Bacillus pumilus: one gene and its partner. The protein of the gene in region 1 interacts with the protein of each later gene in a pairwise test. Links are inferred from orthologs where the notes say so. Each region holds a gene or a part of one and is shown on either strand. Other genes may lie near its edges.

Region 1 (3,157 bases):
CTTCGCATCTGCTCCGTCGATGGTGACAATCGTTTCGTTACGCAGATCACGTCTGCCTTCGAGGTCTTTTTCATCAATCGTTTCAGGTGTGTCTACTGCCTGCTGGAGCGCTTCTTCTGGGAACTCCCCTGGCAAGCCATGTTTATGAATAATTGATAGGATATCAATGCCAGGGTCATTTTTATGACCGAGGATTTCAGTCACTTCGCCCTCTGCACTCATTCTTCCTTCTGGGTAGCTAGTCAGCGTCACAACCACTTTATGCCCCTCTACCGCTCCATTTTTAGCGGATTTCGGGATGAAGATATCGGTTGTGATTTTTTTATCATCAGGAATGACAAAGCCAAAGCTTTTCGTTTCTGTATAGGTACCGACAACCGTCTGAGTATTACGCTCCAGAATTCGGATGACCGTCCCTTCTTTTTTTGTGCCGTTTGATTTATGGCTGACACGAACCATAACCGTATCACCATTCATCGCTGTGCCTAGCTCATTTGGCGGAATGAAAATATCATCCTGTCCAAACTCTTCTGGTGTCACAAATGCAAAGCCTTTTGCATGAGCAGACAGCTTTCCTTTTATCAGGTTCATTTTTTCTGGTACACCGTAGCGATCGCTGCGCGTGCGAACGATGAGTCCTTGATCTTCCAGTATTACAAGTGCTTTGACGAGCTCTTTATAATCATCTGGATTGGTAATCTCCATCATCACTTCCAGCTCTTGAACGGTTAACGGTTTATACGCTTCATCTTTCATAAAAGCGAGTAATTCATCCATAAATTCTTCTTTTTGCACACTCTAACCCCCTATATATTTAAATTGACCAATCAAGTGATTCTAAGAATGCATATACATCCTGATGAACCTTCTCGCGCTCTTTATCAAGCGTGATCGCATGGCCTGATTCTTCATACCATGTCAAATGCTTTTGATCTGTCTCTACTTCGTTATAGATGATATTCGCACTGTCTGTATTAATCATATGATCGTGACGTGCCTGAACAACAAAAGTAGGTGAATAAATCATGTCGACATTGTTTCTAACATCTGCAATGAGTGCTTGAAGGCTCTTAAGTGTATCCATTGGCGTTTTCTTGAACTCTTCCATTTCCTGTTCAATTTGGTCCTCTGACTTACCCTCGAATTTCTTATAGTTACGGGCATATTCTAGTACACCCTGGTACATGACTTCTTCACTTTTTATGTACATAGGTGCACACATAGGTACAATTCCCTTTACAGGTACAGTGTAACCTAATTTCAATGAAAAAACTCCTCCGAGGGATAGTCCGCAAACCGCAATTTCCTCAAAGCCTTCATCTTTCAAGAATTGATAGGCTTCTTGTACATCCTTCCACCAGTCATCCGGTCCAAAATGGACAAGCTCTTCTGGTGGCACACCGTGTCCTTTATATTGTGGTGCATGACACGTATAGCCTCTTTCGTTCAAATAACGGCCTAGCATTCGAACATCGGCTGTATTCCCAGTAAAACCGTGAAGAAGAAGCACCGCCTTTTCTCCACCTTTAAACGTAAATGGTTTTGGTGTAACAACTTTCATGATGTGACTTCCTTTCCTTCTGATATGGTTTATATTTTCCACTTGTATGTATGAAACAAACACAAAAGAGTGCTGATAATAAAAAAAGGTCTGAAAAAAGATCAGACCTTCTGTTACTCGCGCTTTACACGCCTAAATATGCCAATGCAAGTGTTAAGATGAAGAAAAGCACTGACAAAATAACCGTTAAACGGTGAAGTATCAAGTCAAGACCTCTCGCTTTTTGCTTACCGAAAAGCTGCTCGGCTCCACCTGAAATAGCGCCTGACAGTCCAGCACTTTTACTAGATTGTAACAATACAACGATGATAAGTGCGATACTGACAATTACGAGTAATGTGATAACAAATGCGTGCATAAAAACACCTCCAGACAAACTGGTACACATAACTTTATTTTACATGAAAACAAGGTGCATGTCACGAAACATCAAAATAAAGATTCCCTCTATATTGTCGACTTTATTCGTTATTTTGATTCAATTTCATTCCAAAGAGTAGTATGCAGCATTTTTTATATGCAATTTTCAATTAAAAACATGTTTTTAACGGGTTGCTTCTTCTTTCAATAGCTGTTTTAATTCTACTAACAAACGTTCAGCTCCTTCAGGACTCAGCATCACTTTCCCATTTCCATAGCTTTTGTTGTACTTCGTCACTTGTCCAGTTAACAGGCAGCTCTTATCTGCATCATATCTTTTCAGCATAATGGTTTGATCTTCAATGGAAATTTCTAACAGTTGTTCTTCTTTAATATTGAGTACCTTGCGCATTTCTGAAGGCAGAACAATTCTGCCTAGTGAATCAATATGTCTGACCATCCCAGTCCTTTTCAACGACATTGCCTCCTTGATCATTTCATTTATTGACTTTTGTCAATGTTTTCATAGTAAAATAGATCTTCAAATTTTTTATCAAAGTAATGAATCATTTTGCCAATGACAAGTTGGCCTGGTTTCCGGTGACCATTTAATACCCTGCTAAGTGTGGCAGGAGAGATGCCAATTTCATCAGCGAGCTGATTTAAAGACATATCGTTTTCGATCATATACTGCATGACAAAAGTCCGCCTGATCTGAATCTTTTCGACCATCATTACAACCTCCTATGGAATCAATATGTACAACGTGTAGGTGCTCACATGAATCAGATTCATTTACTTAAGTCAACACTTTTGCCCTTCTACTATTTCCTTTGGTCAATGATCATACTAAAATAAGTCATATACTGAAATGTGAGGTTTGATGTCATGAATCACTTTGGTGAACAATTACGCATTTTAAGAGAAAATAGAAAAATGTCTGTCAATCAACTCGCCATGTATTCAGGTGTAAGCGCTGCTGGTATTTCTCGTATTGAAAATGGAAAGCGTGGTGTGCCGAAGCCTTTAACCATAAAAAAATTAGCACACGCCTTGAAGGTGCCTTATGAGGATTTAATGCTGCTTGCCGGTCATATTGAACAGGAACAAGTTCATGAAATGAAACCAAAATATGAATCCGTGTTGAAAATCTATCAAACGGCGCTTCAAAAGGATGTAGAACATCTTCCCATGTTTGACGGAGACCTATGGGAAAGGCTATCCGCACAAGACATC
Region 2 (3,422 bases), 140 kb from region 1 along the record:
TTAAAGCCCCTGCGCTCTGCCCAGCGAGTATACATTCTCAAAAGCATAGAACCCCAGTCCTGTGATTCAGTACCGCCTGCACCTGGGTGAAGCTCGAGGATGGCATTGTTTTTATCATATGGTTCACTTAAGAGAAGCTGCAACTCAAACTCGTTAAATTGCTTGGTTAAGTTCTTCAGCTCTTTCTCAAGCTCTACATGAAGCTCTTCGTCATAATCTTCCTTTAATAGGTCATGTGTCATTTGCAGCTCTTCATGAGATTCACTGAGCTCATGGTATGCATTCACATTATCCTTTAGCGCATTGGCTTCATTGATGACGCCTTGTGCCTTTTGCTGATCATTCCAAAAATCAGCCTCTGACATTGTCGCTTCGAGTTCTGCAATTTTGGCTTCTTTTGTTTCGAGGTCAAAGAGACCCCCTAAAATCAGCTAGCCTGCTAGCCATATTTTCAAGCTCTTGTCTGATTTCTACTAATTCCATATCCTTCACCTCATAGATGTATGGGGGCTGACATGAATAGAAAGAGGTTTTCACCTCTTTCCATTACTTATTCTGTCTTCCCATGACAATTTTTATATTTCTTGCCGCTTCCGCAGTGACATGGTGAGTTTCGACCAATGTCTACCACTTTACGTACCGGCTTCTTTTTCACTGTCTTCTCCTCATCACCCTCTTGAGGCTGATGAGCTGTTGTTTGCCCTTGAACGACTTCTTCACGCTCTAAGTTGTTTTGGATTTCTGATTTCAAGACATATTTGGCTACATCATCTTCGATTGAAGCGACCATATGCTCAAACATCGCAAATCCTTCCATTTGATACTCACGAAGCGGATTTGTTTGTGCATACGCACGTAAATGAATCCCTTGACGCAGTTGATCCATTGCATCGATATGATCCATCCACTTTGAATCCACCGCACGAAGAACGATGACTTTTTCAAATTCTCGCATTTGTTCATCGCCATATGTTTCTTCTTTTGCATCGTATTTTTCTTTAATACGATCCATAATGAAGGAGGTGATTTCATCTGCTTCTTTACCGTAAATATCCTTAACCGAAATGGCTCCTTCATCTAAATAGTTCGTGTTGATTAATTCAACAAGCCCATCTAGTTTCCATTCTTCTGGAAGCTCTTCTTTCGGCGTATAAGAACCAACAGCGCGCTCAATTGAAGACTGAATCATATTGATCACAATCGATTTTAAGTTATCAGAATCAATAACTTCAAAGCGCTGCTTGTAAATCACTTCACGCTGCTGACGAAGCACATCGTCATATTGCAGAAGCTGTTTACGTGAATCAAAGTTGTTGCCCTCAACACGTTTTTGAGATGATTCAACGGCTTTAGACACCATTTTACTTTGGATAGGCGTAGTGTCATCCATACCAAAGCGGTCAAGCATTGCCATCGTGCGCTCTGCACCAAATCGGCGCATTAATTCATCTTCCATGGAGAGATAGAATTGGGTAATCCCTGGGTCTCCTTGACGACCAGAACGTCCACGAAGCTGGTTATCAATACGACGTGATTCATGACGCTCTGTCCCAATGACAGCTAGACCGCCAAGTTCTTTGACGCCTTCGCCAAGCTTGATGTCCGTACCACGTCCTGCCATGTTGGTCGCAATGGTGACGGCACCCTTTTGACCAGCCTCTTCAATAATTTGTGCCTCACGCTCATGGTTTTTCGCATTTAACACTTGATGAGGAATCCCTTTATTTTTAAGCAGCTTAGAAATAAGCTCAGACGTCTCAACCGCTACTGTTCCGACAAGAACTGGTTGCCCTGTCATATAGCGCTGCGCAACATCTTCAGCCACTGCTTTAAATTTACCTTCCATTGTGCGGTAAATTAAATCAGGTCTGTCATCACGAACGACTGGTTGGTTGGTCGGGATTGTCACAACCTGCATGTTGTAAATGTTACGGAATTCTTCTTCTTCCGTTTTCGCTGTACCGGTCATACCAGAAAGCTTTTCATACATACGGAAGTAGTTCTGGAATGTGATCGTTGCAAGGGTCATACTTTCGTTCTGCACTTCGAGACCTTCTTTTGCCTCAATGGCTTGATGCAGACCTTCACTATAACGGCGTCCTTTCATGAGACGTCCTGTGAACGAGTCAACAATAACCACTTGACCTTCTTCAACGACATAATCCACATCTTTTTGCATCGCAACATGTGCCTTTAGCGCCTGAGCGATGTGATGGTTCAGTGCGACATGTTTGACATCAAATAAGTTCTCGATGCCGAAAGCTTTTTCCGCCTTCGTCATTCCGCTTTCTGTCAGCTGTACACTTTTTGTTTTAATATCATATGTGAAATCATCTTCTATTTTTAATGTACGAACAAACGCATTCGCTTGTACATAAAGCTTTGTAGATTTCGCAGCTTGTCCAGAAATGATAAGCGGTGTTCTCGCTTCATCAATTAAGATGGAGTCAACCTCATCGATTACGGCATAATGAAGCGGTCTTTGGACCATTTGCTCTTTGTAAAGCACCATGTTATCTCGTAAATAGTCAAAGCCAAGTTCATTGTTTGTTGAATACGTAATATCAGCGGCATACGCTTCTCTTTTTTCATCTTTGTCTAAGCTGTTTAAGTTTAAGCCTACCGTTAAGCCAAGAAATTCAAAAATCTTGCCCATTTCCTCTGCATCACGGCTTGCCAAATATTCGTTGACTGTCACAATGTGGACGCCTTTTCCAGATAGAGCATTTAAATAAACAGGCATTGTTGAAGTCAACGTTTTACCTTCACCTGTTTTCATCTCAGAGATGTTGCCTTCATGAAGCGCGATCCCCCCCATGAGCTGCACCTTAAATGGGAACATTCCTGTCACGCGGCGTGAAGCCTCGCGAACCGTTGCAAATGCTTCAACCAACAGGTCATCCACGGATTGTCCTTTTTCAAGTTTTTCTTTAAATTCGATCGTTTTATTTCGTAAAGCCTCGTCAGATAATTTCTCGAAATCTTGAGCGAGAGCTTCAATTTCATTTGCTTTTTTTTCATATTTGCTGATCGTACGTTTCGTAGGATCAAACACTTTGTTTAAGATTCCAAGCATATAATAACGCTCCTCTATTTCATGCAATTTTTCGGCATGTCCAAAAGATTGACAGGTCCATATTTACCTGCATTTATCATACCATACCTTCCTTCATTTCCAAAGAATTTGCAATGATTTCGAACAAAAAACCCGCCCCTCATGGAGGGAACGGGTTTACTTTTTTTAGGTTATTTTTAGATCAGATTAAGCGTTTGGCTCAATGAGTCCATATTTTCCATCATTTCGGCGATAGACCACATTGGTCAAATTTGTCTCAGCATTAGTGAAGACGAAAAAACTATGACCTAACATGTTCATTTGAAGAATGGCCTCTTCGCTATCCATCGGTTTTAAATTGAAACGT

The links.
Region 2: the proteins of secG (region 1) and secA interact in binary tests that used the Escherichia coli proteins (3 or more experiments, as listed by UniProt). The link is inferred for Bacillus pumilus from one-to-one orthologs.

The regions. Positions count from the first base shown.
Region 1 is NZ_CP047089.1:791,228-794,384, forward strand. Bases 303-3,124 are described here. They hold secG (preprotein translocase subunit SecG), read right to left. Parts: upstream 1,920-3,124; coding sequence 1,686-1,919; downstream 303-1,685. Other genes in these bases: rnr (ribonuclease R), read right to left, coding at 303-795; GPS65_RS03930 (alpha/beta hydrolase), read right to left, coding at 815-1,561; GPS65_RS03940 (AbrB/MazE/SpoVT family DNA-binding domain-containing protein), read right to left, coding at 2,106-2,396; GPS65_RS03945 (helix-turn-helix domain-containing protein), read right to left, coding at 2,423-2,656; GPS65_RS03950 (helix-turn-helix domain-containing protein), read left to right, coding at 2,810-3,124. Outside these bases: more of rnr, read right to left, coding at 1-302; more of GPS65_RS03950, read left to right, coding at 3,125-3,157. UniProt on the Escherichia coli protein: Subunit of the protein translocation channel SecYEG. Overexpression of some hybrid proteins has been thought to jam the protein secretion apparatus resulting in cell death; while this may be true it also results in FtsH-mediated degradation of SecY.
Region 2 is NZ_CP047089.1:927,726-931,147, forward strand. What follows is about bases 314-3,400. They hold secA (preprotein translocase subunit SecA), read right to left. Parts: upstream 3,077-3,400; coding sequence 551-3,076; downstream 314-550. Other genes in these bases: hpf (ribosome hibernation-promoting factor, HPF/YfiA family), read right to left, coding at 3,263-3,400. In the rest of the region: more of hpf, read right to left, coding at 3,401-3,422. UniProt on the Escherichia coli protein: Required for protein export, interacts with the SecYEG preprotein conducting channel.